DNA from 3 places in the Mesorhizobium sp. WSM4846 genome. Region 1 is predicted to be linked to each of the others. Evidence: predicted binding sites of a transcription regulator. Region 1 holds the regulator's gene; each other region holds the start of a gene.
What was found. The regulator PhoB, encoded in region 1, activates phosphate uptake and scavenging genes when phosphate is short. The targets are predictions, from matches to a motif close to TGTCATNNANCTGTCAT.
Positions count from the first base shown of each region.

Region 2: pstS (phosphate ABC transporter substrate-binding protein PstS) is a predicted target of PhoB. The motif match lies at 1,127-1,143, and genes of this name have one in related genera.
Region 3: ugpB (sn-glycerol-3-phosphate ABC transporter substrate-binding protein UgpB) is a predicted target of PhoB. The motif match lies at 1,825-1,841, and genes of this name have one in related genera.

Region 1 is NZ_JBVVPZ010000025.1:19,617-23,862, reverse strand. It holds gene xylF (D-xylose ABC transporter substrate-binding protein) at 1-737, opposite strand, end outside; gene AC0L15_RS20415 (ROK family protein) at 1,004-2,251, shown strand; gene phoB (phosphate regulon transcriptional regulator PhoB) at 2,421-3,110, opposite strand; gene phoU (phosphate signaling complex protein PhoU) at 3,127-3,834, opposite strand; gene pstB (phosphate ABC transporter ATP-binding protein PstB) at 3,870-4,246, opposite strand, start outside.
Region 2 is NZ_JBVVPZ010000044.1:53,106-57,351, forward strand. It holds gene AC0L15_RS27320 (2OG-Fe(II) oxygenase) at 102-842, shown strand; gene pstS (phosphate ABC transporter substrate-binding protein PstS) at 1,262-2,347, shown strand; gene AC0L15_RS27330 (Na/Pi cotransporter family protein) at 2,435-4,165, shown strand.
Region 3 is NZ_JBVVPZ010000035.1:48,840-53,085, forward strand. It holds gene argH (argininosuccinate lyase) at 1-941, opposite strand, end outside; gene tlpA (thiol:disulfide interchange protein TlpA) at 976-1,662, shown strand; gene ugpB (sn-glycerol-3-phosphate ABC transporter substrate-binding protein UgpB) at 1,904-3,214, shown strand; gene ugpA (sn-glycerol-3-phosphate ABC transporter permease UgpA) at 3,299-4,183, shown strand; gene ugpE (sn-glycerol-3-phosphate ABC transporter permease UgpE) at 4,192-4,246, shown strand, end outside.

The DNA.
Region 1 (4,246 bases):
CCGTCCTGGCCCGAAACCGGGACGGATCCGGCCAGGCCTTGCGCCGTCAGCGCCGCGACGACGCCACCGGCGGTGCCGTCATTGGCGGCAACCACCGCATCGACCTTGTTGTCGTTGGCGGTCAGGAACTGTTCCATGTTCTTCTGGGCGTTGGCGGGAAGCCAGCCGTCCGTATAAGCCTCGCCGACATTCTTGATCTTGCCGCTGTCGATGGCATCCTTGAGCACTTCCATGGAGCCGGCGAACAGGAAATCGGCATTCGGGTCGGCGCCCGAGCCCTTGATGAAGACGTAATTGCCTTCCGGGGCCACCTTGAACACTTCGCGGGCCTGCATGCGGCCGACTTCCTGGTTGTCGAAGGTCAGATAGAAGACGTCCTTGTTCTCGATCAGCCGGTCATAGCCGACGACCGGAATGCCTTCGTCCAGCGCCTTCTGCACCGCCGGACCGATGGCCGAGGCATCCTGCGCAAGGATGATCAGTGCGTTGGCGCCCTGCGAGATCAGGCTTTCGACGTCGGTCAGCTGCTTGCCGGGATTGGACTGTGCGTCAGCGGAGATATATTTGTCGCCGGCGGCCTCGATCGCCTCCTTCATGGCGGCTTCGTCGGTCTTCCAACGCTCTTCCTGGAAGTTCGACCACGAAACGCCAATGACCTTGTCCTTGGCCTGCGCGGCCGACGCGAGCGTCAGCGACATGGCGACCCCCGCCAGAATGGCGGCTGCGAATCTCTTCATGATATTCCTCCCTGCGCCGCGTAGGGCGCGACCAACTGGCCCGAAGGCCGGCACAAAGGCCCTATTTTTTCGAGCCTCGAAAAAATACTGGTCCAACGCCGAAGCACTGTCAACACCAATTCTGATGGATTTTGACGTCCTGTCGGGCTTTTTTTCGAGGCTCGGAATAAATAATGACAGCCCCTTCTGCTTCTGCCAGTATTTGACCGACATACCGACGGCTTCCGATTCATGAGCGGCCGCGGCAATGAGGAGGAAACAAAAAAATGTCGGTGGGAATCCGTCATGACGATCTGCGCCGGCGCAACCGGGCGATGGTGATTTCGGCCGTGCGCCGGGCAGGCCAGCCGTCGCGGACCGAGATCGCCGCGACCACCGGCCTCAGCCATTCGACCATATCGGCGATCTCTGCCGACCTGATCCAGGAAGGCATCCTGGCCGAGAGCAAGGCGAGCGAGACGGTTTCGCTGAAACGCGGCCGGCCGCAGGTCGGCCTCAGCCTCAATCCGCAAGCCGCTGCGGTGTTGGCCGTCGTGTTGTCGCTGAATTTCCTGTCGGTCGCCGTCATCGATTATGCCGGACAAGTGGTCGCCGAGGAACAGCGCCGGCTGGACACGCTGACCATGTCGCGTGACGCGCTGATCGACGAATGTGTCGCCATCGTCCGGCGCCGGCTCGAAGATCCCGACCTCGATGTCCAAAGCGTCGCCCGCATCGCGCTGGCGATCCAGGGCATCACCGATTCCCACGCGCGCGCCATGTTGTGGTCGCCGATCACGCCGCAGACGAACATCGCCTTCGCCGACATTCTGGAACGCGAGTTCGGCATCCCGGCCATCATGGAGAACGACTGCAACATGATGGCCGTGGCGCTGCACTGGCGCCACCCGGATCGCTACCGCGACGATTTCATCGCCATCCTGCTCTCGCACGGCATCGGTATGGGGCTGGTGCTGAAGGGCGATCTGTTCACCGGCACCCACTCCTCAGGCGGCGAATTCGGCCACATGATCCATCGGCCGGGCGGCGCGCTTTGCCGCTGCGGGCTGCGCGGCTGCGTCGAGGCTTATGCCGGCAACTACGCCATCTGGCGCAACGCAAGGCTGTTGAGCGAGAACGCCGAGCCGGTCGCCGATGTCAGCGACGCCGACATGCGGGCCTTGGCGGCCCGGGCGCGCGAGATGGACGGACCGGAGCGCGAAGCCTACCGCAAGGCCGGCGAGGCGCTCGGCTTCGGGCTCGGCAGCCTGTTTGCGCTGATCGATCCGGCGCCGGTGGCCATGGTCGGCGCCAGCGCTGCCGCCTTCGACCTGATCGAGCCGGCCCTGCGCGAGGCCATCGCCCAGACCGCCGGCGGCCAGCATTCGGGTTCGATTTCCTTCGACACCGAGCCGAACGAGCTGCCGCTGATCCGCGAAGGCTGCGCCATGCGGGCCCTAAGCTTCGTCGATCAGGAGATTTTCGCGCCGAGCATCCAGGCACGAGCCGGCTCGGTCGGAAAGAACGTGGCTTGAATCCGAAGGCAGGGATTCCCGGGTCGCGACTTGGGGAGTGTTGAGATTCAGGTCAGGCCGAGTCGAGAATGGTGGGTTCCGAGAACCGGGGCGGAGCGTACTTTCGGGTACGTCAGCACCGGAAGCGCAGGTATCAGCCGTTCGCAGGCCGGCATCACCTGAACGTCAGCTAGTCTTCCCTGATCGCATAGCCGGCGCCGCGGATGGTGCGGATGACATCGGGCATGCGACCATTGTTGACCGCCTTGCGCAACCGGCCGACATGGACGTCCACAGTGCGCTCGTCGATGTAGATCGTCTCGCCCCAGACATTGTCGAGCAACTGACTGCGCGAGAAGACCCGGCCCGGGTGGCGCATCATGAATTCGAGCAGCCGGAATTCGGTCGGCCCGAGCCGGATCTCGCTCTTCTTGCGATAGACCCGGTGCGATTCACGATCGAGCATGATGTCGCCGACCTTGAGCACGCTGGACAGCACTTCGGGCTTGGCGCGGCGCAGCAGCGCCTTGACCCTGGCCATGAATTCCGGTGTCGAGAACGGCTTGACCAGATAGTCGTCGGCTCCGGTCGAAAGGCCGCGCACCCGGTCGCTCTCCTCGCCGCGCGCGGTCAGCATGATGATCGGCAGCCGCTCGGTTTCGGGGCGCACCCGAAGGCGCCGGCAAAGCTCGATGCCGGAAACCGCCGGCACCATCCAGTCGAGCACCAAAAGATCGGGCACGTTTTCCTGCAGCCGGATTTCGGCCTCGTCGCCGCGCGTCACCACCTCGACTTGATAGCCTTCGGATTCAAGATTGTAACGGAGGAGGACGCCCAGCGGCTCTTCATCCTCCACCACCATGATGCGCGGCGCGATCATCGGCCGGTCACTCCTGTCATGTCGCCGGCGCCGACATCGTCGTTTCGTCGAGCTTCGGGCGATCCGCCGGCAATTGCTGCCCGGTCACGACAAAATAGGCGTTTTCGGCGATGTTGGTGACATGATCGCCGATACGCTCGAGATTCTTGGCGCAGAACAGAAGGTGCGTGCAGGCGGTGATGTTGCGCGGATCCTCCATCATGTAGGTCAGGAGCTCGCGAAAAACCGCCGTATATTTCACGTCGATCTTCTGGTCGTCGGCGCGCAGTTCCTTCAACGCGCCGGCATCGCGCGACACATAGTGCTCGACCACGCCGCGCAGCTGCACAAGAACGAGATCCGCCATCGCGTCGATACCGTGCGACAGATTACGCGGCGTCGCGCTCTGCCCGACTGCGCTGACCCGCTTGGCAATGTTCTTGGCCAGATCGCCGATGCGCTCGAGATCGCCCGCCATGCGGATTGCGCCAACCACGGCGCGCAGATCCTGCGCCATCGGCTGCCGCTTGGCGATCAGCGTGATCGCGCTGTCGTCGAGCTCGCGCTGCCGCGCATCCATGATGGCGTCGTCCGAGACGACGCGCTGCGCCATCGCATTGTCCGACGCAAGCAACGCGCGGATCGAGGCCGCCACCATTGCGGCGGCGAGCTCGTCCATGTCGCGGATCAGCCGGTCGATGTGCTCCAGTTCCTCGTCGAAAGATGCGACGGTGTGTTCACCCATGGTGCTGTCCTCGTGTTCGAAATTCGCCGGACCGCTCAGCCGAACCGGCCGGTGATGTAGTCCTGGGTGCGCTTGTCGTCGGGGTTGGTGAACATCTTGTCGGTCGCGCCCTCCTCGACCAGATAGCCGAGATGGAACATCGCCGTGCGTTGCGACACGCGCGCCGCCTGCTGCATCGAATGGGTGACGATGACGATCGTATAATTCTGGCGCAGTTCGTCGATCAGTTCCTCGACGCGGGCGGTGGCGATCGGATCGAGCGCCGAACAGGGCTCGTCCATCAGGATCACTTCCGGCGACACGGCGATGGCGCGCGCGATGCACAGACGCTGCTGCTGCCCGCCGGACAGGCCGGTACCCGACTCGAGCAGGCGATCCTTGACCTCGTTGAACAGTCCGGCCTTCTTCAGGC
Region 2 (4,246 bases), on a different contig from region 1:
CTTGCGTTGTGCCTAAACCGGTTGGCAGGAAACGGGTGGTTTGCACGCGCCGATTCACCCATCTGATTGCAGAAGCCGATGATGCCAGAGGAGGCAGAGCCATGACCATACACACGGTTCCAGAAGCAGCGGTCCGATCGGCGGAAGCGCGCGTCGCCGGATATGACTGGCAGGCATTGGCCGAGGAGATGAGCGGCTATGGCTGCGCCGTGATGGAAAAGCTGCTGATACCGGAAGAATGCCGGGAGATCGCCGGGCTCTATCCCGACGAAAGCCATTTCCGCAGCCATGTCCACATGGCGCGGCACGGCTTCGGCAAGGGCGAGTATCGTTACTTCCGCTATCCCTTGCCCGAGCTGATCGGCGGCTTGCGCACCGCGCTCTATCCGCGCCTCGCCGCGGTCGCCAACGACTGGAACGAGCGCATGGGCATCGCCCAGCGCTACCCGGACGAACACGCCGCGTTCCTCAAACAATGCCACGAGCAGGGCCAGAAGCGGCCGACGCCGCTCCTGCTGCAATACGGTCCCGGCGACTTCAATTGCCTGCATCAGGATCTCTACGGCGATCTTGCCTTCCCGCTGCAGGTGGCGATCCTGCTGTCCGAACCCGGCAAGGATTTTACCGGCGGCGAGTTCGTGCTGATCGAACAGCGACCGCGCATGCAGAGCCGCGCCGAGGTGGTGCCGCTGCGTCAGGGCGACGCCGTCGCCTTCGCGGTTCACAATCGCCCGGTCCAGGGCAGCAAAGGCAGCTACCGCGTCAATCTCAGGCACGGCGTCAGCCGGCTTCGCTCCGGCCTGCGCCACACCGTCGGCATTATCTTCCACGACGCGAAGTAAAGGTGTTGTCGACTTCCTTCTCCCTTCTCCCCTTGTGGGAGAGGCGGATTGGCGCGTAGCGCCAAGACGGTTGAGGGGTGTTGGACGGAGCGCCGTCGTTGCCAAGCTGGAGCACCCCTCATCCGTCGCCTTCGGCGACACCTTCTCCCACAAGGGGAGAAGGGTGAGCCGCGCGAGCCGCAACGTTGGAGTCCAGTGCATCGGACCCCAATTCTTCGAGTCCGAGGGACGGTCGGGACAAGCGATTGCGGAAGTCCGAATAAAACCTCACCCGCAAAGATCTTTGTCATCCAATCGATAACCAAGGTTCATACGGTGAGCGGTGTTGTTTCTCTGCCGGCGTTCGTTCGCCGGGCGGATGACTGTTGATATCTGCCAAGACTGAAAACTAGCTATTTGTTCGCGCGTCGGGGATCGCCATGATGTTTCCAGCAAGCTTTGCGTCACTACGGCGCAAATCGGCGAAAATAAGCGGCGCCGTCACGCTTGCTGTTGGCTTGATGATCGGGGCCGCTGCACAGGCCGAGCCTATCCGCGGCACCGGATCGACACTGGCCGCCCCGATCATCGGCAAATGGGCAACGGCCTACGAGAACGCCCGCGCCGACGGCGGCGACTATGTCTCGCCCGACTGGAAGGTCGACTATGAAATCGTCGGCTCACTCGCCGGCGTCCTGCGTCTCGATCAGCCGGACATCGACTTTGCCGCGACGGATGCGCCGATCAATGGCGCCGAACTCAAGAAGGCCGGCCGCCATCAGTTTCCGATCGTGATGGGAGCCATCGCCGTCGTCGTCAATCTCGACGGCATTGGCCCGGGAAGCCTTCGCCTGACGGGGCCGCTGCTGGCCGACATCTATCTGGGCAAGATCCAGTCATGGTCCGATCCCGCGATCAAGGTGGTGAATCCGGATCTGACGCTGCCCGATCTCAGGATCGGCGTCGTTCACCGCAAGGATGGCTCCGGCTCGACCTTTGTCTTCACCGAATATCTGTCGGCGGTCAGCGGCGAGTGGAAGGCCAAGTACGGAGCCAATACGCTGATCTCGTGGCCGCTCGGCACTGACGCGGAAGGCACCCAGAACCTCATCCAAGCCGTGCACGACACGAAGGGCGCGATCGCTTATGCCGAATCCGGCCAGGCCCAGCGCGCCAACCTTGCCTACGCACTGATCGAGAACAAATCCGGCAAGTTCGTCAAGCCGGGGCCGGAGGGCGTGCAGGCTGCCGCGACGTCCATCGACTGGGCGCAAACGACCGATTTTTTCGCCTCGCTGACCGATCGAGACGGCGATGCCGCCTATCCGATCAGCACGGCGGTGTTCGCGGTCGTTCAGGTCTCGGGCCGTTCGGAACATCGCTATCGCCGCGTGCACGACCTTTTCCGGCTCGCCTTCGCGCACGGCGCTGATGACGCCGCCGCGCTCGGCTACGTGCCGCTGCCGAAGGCGCTGGTCGCCCGGATCGAGCAATACTGGGCAGGGCAGGAGCCCGTCGCAAACTGAGCGGAAGAACCAGGCTGCTGCTTGGCGCAGCGCCTGAACTGAACGTCATATCGCGCCGTGATGGCGGCTTGTTGGGGACTGCGTGACATGGACATCGATATCTTCAAGGACATCCTCGTGCCGGTGATCGGCGGGTTGGGCATCTTCATGCTCGGCCTCGACTTCATGGCCAACGGCATCCAGGCGCTGTCGGTCAACCGGATGCGCGCCTTTCTTGCCAAGGCCGCCGGAACGCCGATCAAGGGCGTGCTGGCGGGAACGCTGATCACCGGCGTCATCCAGTCGTCGACGGCGATGAGCGTCATGGTCGTCGGCCTGGTCAATGCCGGCGTCATCGCGCTTCGACCGGCGATCAGCGTGATCATGGGCGCCAATATCGGCACCACGCTCGGCAACGGGCTCATCGCCCTGCCGTTGGGTCCGCTCGGCCTGATCCTGGCCGGCGTGTTCTCGCTGATCTACTGCTTTGCCAAAAGCGAGAAGGTCAAGAACATAGCGCTTGCCGGCATGGGCTTCGCGCTGATCTTCTATGGCCTTAACCTGATGACCGGCGGCCTGCGCCCGCTGCGAAACCTGCCCGAAGTCATGGCCCTGCTGCAAACGCTGACGGCCGATTCCTATCTCAACCTGCTCAAATGCGTGTTCATCGCCGCCGGCGTGACCGCCATGATCCATTCGTCCTCGGCGACGATCGGCATTGTCATGGGCCTTGGCGCCGCCGGCATCCTCGACTGGACGACGGCCGTCGCCTTCTCGCTCGGCGCCGATCTCGGCACCACGATCACCTCGTGGATGGCTTCGCTCAATATTTCGAAGAACGCCAAGCGCACCGCTTACGCGCACATCTCGTTCAACATCATCGGCGTGTGCATCACCATCCCGCTGTTCTTCGTCTCCATGCAGGTCCTGGAATGGGCGATGCAGTTCTTCGGCGGCGATCCCGCCATTCCGGTGATCGTCGACGGCAAGGAGACTTTTCCCCTGGTGCCGGTCGCGGTCGGCCTCTACTCGACCTTCTTCAACGTCTTCAACACGCTGTTGCTGTTTCCGTTCATCGGGGTGTTCGAGCGGGTTCTGTCGCGTGTCGGTCACACGGATGCCGAGGACACGGAAGATTTCTCGACGCCGCGATTCCTCGACCGCAAGCTGGCCGGCGATTTTGCCAAGGCCGTTCCCGCCGTCCAGCAGGAGACGGCCCGCCATCTGCAAGCCGGCGCCATGTTCCTCGACATCGCCCGTTCGTCGAAGAAGGCGCCGTCGGATCCGGGCGAGCACTATCTCGCAACCGATATCCTCAGCCGCGATATCCGTGCCTACACCGCCGAATTGATGAAGGAGGATTTGCCCTACGACCAGCTCGACCTGATCGCCAGCCTGATCGAGGAAGCCGACTTCACCGCCGCCCTGACGGAATCGATGCATCAGGTGGCGCGGCGCGTCAGGCGCGAGAAGTTCAGCAGTCCGGCGCAGGCCATCGTCGACGTCGCGTTGAGCAAGCTCGATGCCTCGCTGCGGCAGATCTTGCCGACTTACGGCATCTCCGACCCGAAGGTGCCGGCCGGACATGCCAATCTGCCGGAGGTCGAGGAACTGCGTGCCCGCACGCTGGCGCTCGGACCCAATGCCGGCGCCGCCGAACGCGGCACGATCCTAGCGCTGCTCGGGTCGATCGAGCGCGCGGAAATCCTGATCCAGCGCATCGATGCCGAGCGCAAATCGGTCAACCGGCAGAGCGTGCTCGCCCGGGCGTCGGCACGCAAGGAAACCAGGCCGCACGCGTTGGACGATCCCGGCCTCAGCCCGGTCCCGGCCGAGTAGCGGGGCGGGACATAGCGCGTTCGCATTAGAGGCGACGAATTATCGAAGTCGGCGCCGCCCCTCATCGCCCTGCCGGGCACT
Region 3 (4,246 bases), on a different contig from region 1:
GTCAGCAGGCCAACCAGATGGCCGGTGACGCGGCCGGTCTTGCCGCGCACCAACTCGGCGGCGTCAGGGTTCTTCTTCTGCGGCATGATCGAGGAGCCGGTGGAGAATGAGTCCGACAGCCTGACGAAGCCGAATTGCGGCGTCGACCAGATGATGATTTCTTCGGCCAGTCGCGACAGATGCGTCGCGCAGATCGCCGCCAGCCCCAAAAACTCGAGCGCGAAATCGCGGTCCGAAACGCTGTCGAGGGAATTGCGCATCGGCTCGCGGAAGCCGAGCGCCCTGGCCGTCTGGTGCCGGTCGATCGGAAAGCTGGTGCCGGCAAGCGCGGCCGCACCGAGCGGGCTTTCGTCCATCCGTTCGATGGCGTCGCGAACACGCGACAGGTCGCGCGAAAACATTTCGACATAGGCCATGCAGTGATGGCCGAAGGTTACCGGCTGCGCCGCCTGCATGTGGGTGAAGCCAGGCATCACCGTTGCCGCATGCTCCTCGGCCCGTTCCAGGAACGCCGTGATCAGGCCCTTCAGCGCCTCGGCGACGCGAAAGCACTCGTCCTTGACCCATAGCCTGAGATCGACCGCCACCTGGTCGTTGCGCGAACGGGCGGTATGCAGACGGCCGGCAGCCGGGCCGATCAGCTCGGCAAGGCGGGCCTCGACATTCATGTGGATGTCTTCCAGCCTGGTCGAGAACTCGAACGTGCCGGCTTCGATCTCTGCCAGGACCGTGTTCAGCCCGTGAGCGATTTTTTCTTGATCGGCCGCCGAAATAATGCCGGTTTGCGCCAGCATCTCGCTGTGGGCGATCGAGCCTCTGATATCCTGCGCGTAGAGTTTGCGGTCGAACGAGATCGACGTGTTGATCGCTTCCATGATCGCGGCCGGACCCGAGGCAAAACGTCCGCCCCACATCTGGTTGCTGGCCTTCTTGTCGCTCATCGCTATAACCCGTGCTTCCGGAGCAGTTTTAAAAATGGCAGACGGCAATCGATTTTTCCCGGCCCCGCGCCTCATCCTCGCCGCTTTGGTGGCAGGCGTGCTGGCCGGCGCGGTCGCGGTATATGTCAGCGAAAGCGGTTCTGGCAACAACGCCCCCGCTCAAGTCGCCGTTGGCGACAGCAAGGACGATGTCGCCTGCGCCGCCAAGGCCGACCGCGCCAAGACGGTCGCGGCGGCTGCCACCGGCCAGGTTGCAGCACTTTTGCCGGCCGATCCGCCACAATCGCTGAAGGGTCTTGCCTTCAATAGCCCCGACGGCAAGCCGATGACGCTCGCCGACCATGCCGGCAAAACGGTGCTGCTCAATCTGTGGGCGACATGGTGCGCGCCTTGCCGCGCCGAAATGCCGGCGCTCGACGCGCTGCAGAACGAAATGGGCAGCGATGCCTTCGAGGTCGTCGCGGTCAATGTCGATGCCGGCGACGACGCCAAACCGAAGAAGTTCCTTGAGGAGACCGGCGTCAAGGCGCTCGGCTACTACCGTGATTCGACGATGGCGCTGTTCAACGATCTCAAGACACGCGGCCTGGCGCTCGGCCTGCCGGTCACCATGCTGATTGACGCGGAAGGCTGCCTGATTGCCCACATGAACGGCCCGGCCGAATGGTCGAGCCCCGACGCCAAGCGGCTGGTCGAGACGGCGCTCGGCAAGTCGTACTAACGCATGTCGCGCAATAGTGCGCTCTTTAGGAGGCGCCGGCGATTGCCGGTCGTCGTCGATGTTCGATTGGTAAGCCGGCTTTTCAATTGCTTTCCATCGGCTCTCATCTCGAAGCGCACGCCACTTTAAGTGGAAATCAAGTTCATCGGTCCGCAACAAAACCGTTGTCCAATTGTCACGGGCGGCACATATTGGCTTTGCGAGAGTGCCCCTTTCGCCAATGACAAACGGGAGATGAAACATGAAGTTGTTCGGCTTCGCGGCCGGTGTCGCCGCCACCTTGACCCTGCTTTCCACCACCTCCGCCTTCGCCGTCACGCAGATCAGCTGGTGGCACGCCATGACCGGCGCCAACGCCGAGGTCGTCGGCAAGATCTCCAAGGATTTCAACGCCAGCCAGAGCGACTATGAACTGGTTCCGGTGTTCAAGGGCACCTATCCGGAGACGCTGAATGCCGGCATCGCCGCCTTCCGCGCCGGCCAGGCGCCCGATATCCTCCAGGTGTTCGACGTTGGCACCGGCGTGATGATGGCGGCCGAGGGTGCGATCAAGCCGGTTGCCGAGGTGATGACCGGTGCCGGAATGACCTTCGACAAAAGCCAGTATCTGCCCGGTATCGTCGGCTATTATTCGAAGCCGGACGGCACCATGCTGTCCTTCCCCTACAACTCCTCCTCGCCGATCCTTTACTACAACAAGGACATCTTCCAGAAGGCCGGCCTCGACGTGAACAACCCGCCGAAGACCTGGAACGAGGTGTGGGAAGCCGCCAAGAAGATCAAGACGAGCGGCGCCGCCCCTTGTGGCTATACCTCGACCTGGCTGACCTGGATCCATCTGGAGAATTTTGCAGCATGGAATGATGTGTCGTGGGCGACCCAGCAGAACGGCCTGGCCGGCGGTGATGTCGAACTCAAGATCAACGCGCCGATTTTCGTCAACCACTTCCAGGCGCTCGCAGACCTCGCCAAGGACGGCACCTTCAAATATGGCGGGCGTACCTCCGAAGCCAAGCAGATCTTCCTCGCCGGCGAATGCGGCATCTTCACCGAATCGTCGGGCGGCCTCGGCGACATCGTCAAGTCCGGGATGAACTATGGCATCGGCCAGCTTCCCTACGACAGCGACGCCAAGGGCGCACCGCAGAACACCACGCCGGGCGGCGCCAGCCTGTGGGTGTTCGGCGCCAAGTCGGACGAGCAATACAAGGGCGTCGCGGCGTTCTTCGCCTATCTGTCCAAGACCGATGTGCAGGAATATCTGCACCAGAAGTCGGGATACCTGCCGGTGACGCTCGCTGCCTACGAGGCGACCAAGAAATCGGGCTTCTATGACAAGAACCCCGGCCGTGAGACACCCATCCTGCAAATGACGGGCAAGGCACCGACCGACAACTCGAAGGGCGTGCGCCTGCCGAACCTGCCGCAGGTGCGCGATATCCAGAACGAGGAGTTCGAGAAGATGCTGGCCGGCCAGCAAACCGCTCAGCAGGCGCTCGACAACGCGGTCACGCGCGGCAACGCCGCAATCAAGGAAGCGCTGGAGAACTGACGAGATTATCTCGGTTGGTGTCGGTTTGAATATCGCCCACGCGAGCTCGCGTGGGCGTCTCCCGAGTTAGCGAAGGAAATCAGCCTGTCTCCACGCGTCGTCTTTCCCAACAAGATCCTGCCCTACCTGCTGGTGGCGCCACAACTCGCCATAACACTGATTTTCTTCTACTGGCCGGCCGGTCAGGCGCTTTACCAGTCGATGCTCAGGCAGGATCCGTTCGGGCTGAGGACCAGGTTCGTCTGGTTTGCCAATTTCCGCAAGGTGCTGGCCGATCCGGCCTACCTCAACTCGATCCAGGTCACCGTGGTGTTCTCGCTTGCGACCGCGATCGTTGCCATGGTTGTGGCGCTTTTGCTTGCGGTCATGGCCGAGAAGGCGGTGCGCGGCAAAGGCCTCTACCGCACGCTGTTGATATGGCCTTATGCCGTGGCGCCGGCGATTGCCGGCATGCTGTGGCTGTTTCTGTTCAATCCTTCGATCGGCTCGTTGGCGTATTTGCTGCGAAGCCTCGGCATCGCCTGGGATCCGCTGCTCAACGGAACCCACGCCATGATCCTGCTGGTGTCGGCGGCTGCCTGGAAGCAGATCAGCTACAATTTCCTGTTCTTCGTAGCCGGTCTGCAGGCAGTGCCGAAAACGCTGATCGAGGCGGCGGCCATGGACGGCGCCGGCGAGACCAAGCGCTTCTGGACCATCGTCTTCCCGCTGCTCGCGCCGACCACCTTTTTCCTGCTGGTCGTCAACACCGTCTATGCCCTGTTCGACACGTTCGGCATCGTTCATGCCGTCACCGGCGGCGGGCCGGGCAAGGCGACCGAGACGCTGGTCTACAAGGTCTACAATGACGGCTTCGTCAATCTGATCCTGGGCGACTCGGCGGCGCAGTCGGTCATCCTGATGGCAATCGTCATTGCGCTCACCGCCATCCAGTTCCGCTACGTGGAACGCAAAGTCCACTACGGTTGAGGGCAGCGATGATCGGCCAGTCCCCGCTCCGCACTTTTATCGCCCATGCCGTGCTGATCCTCG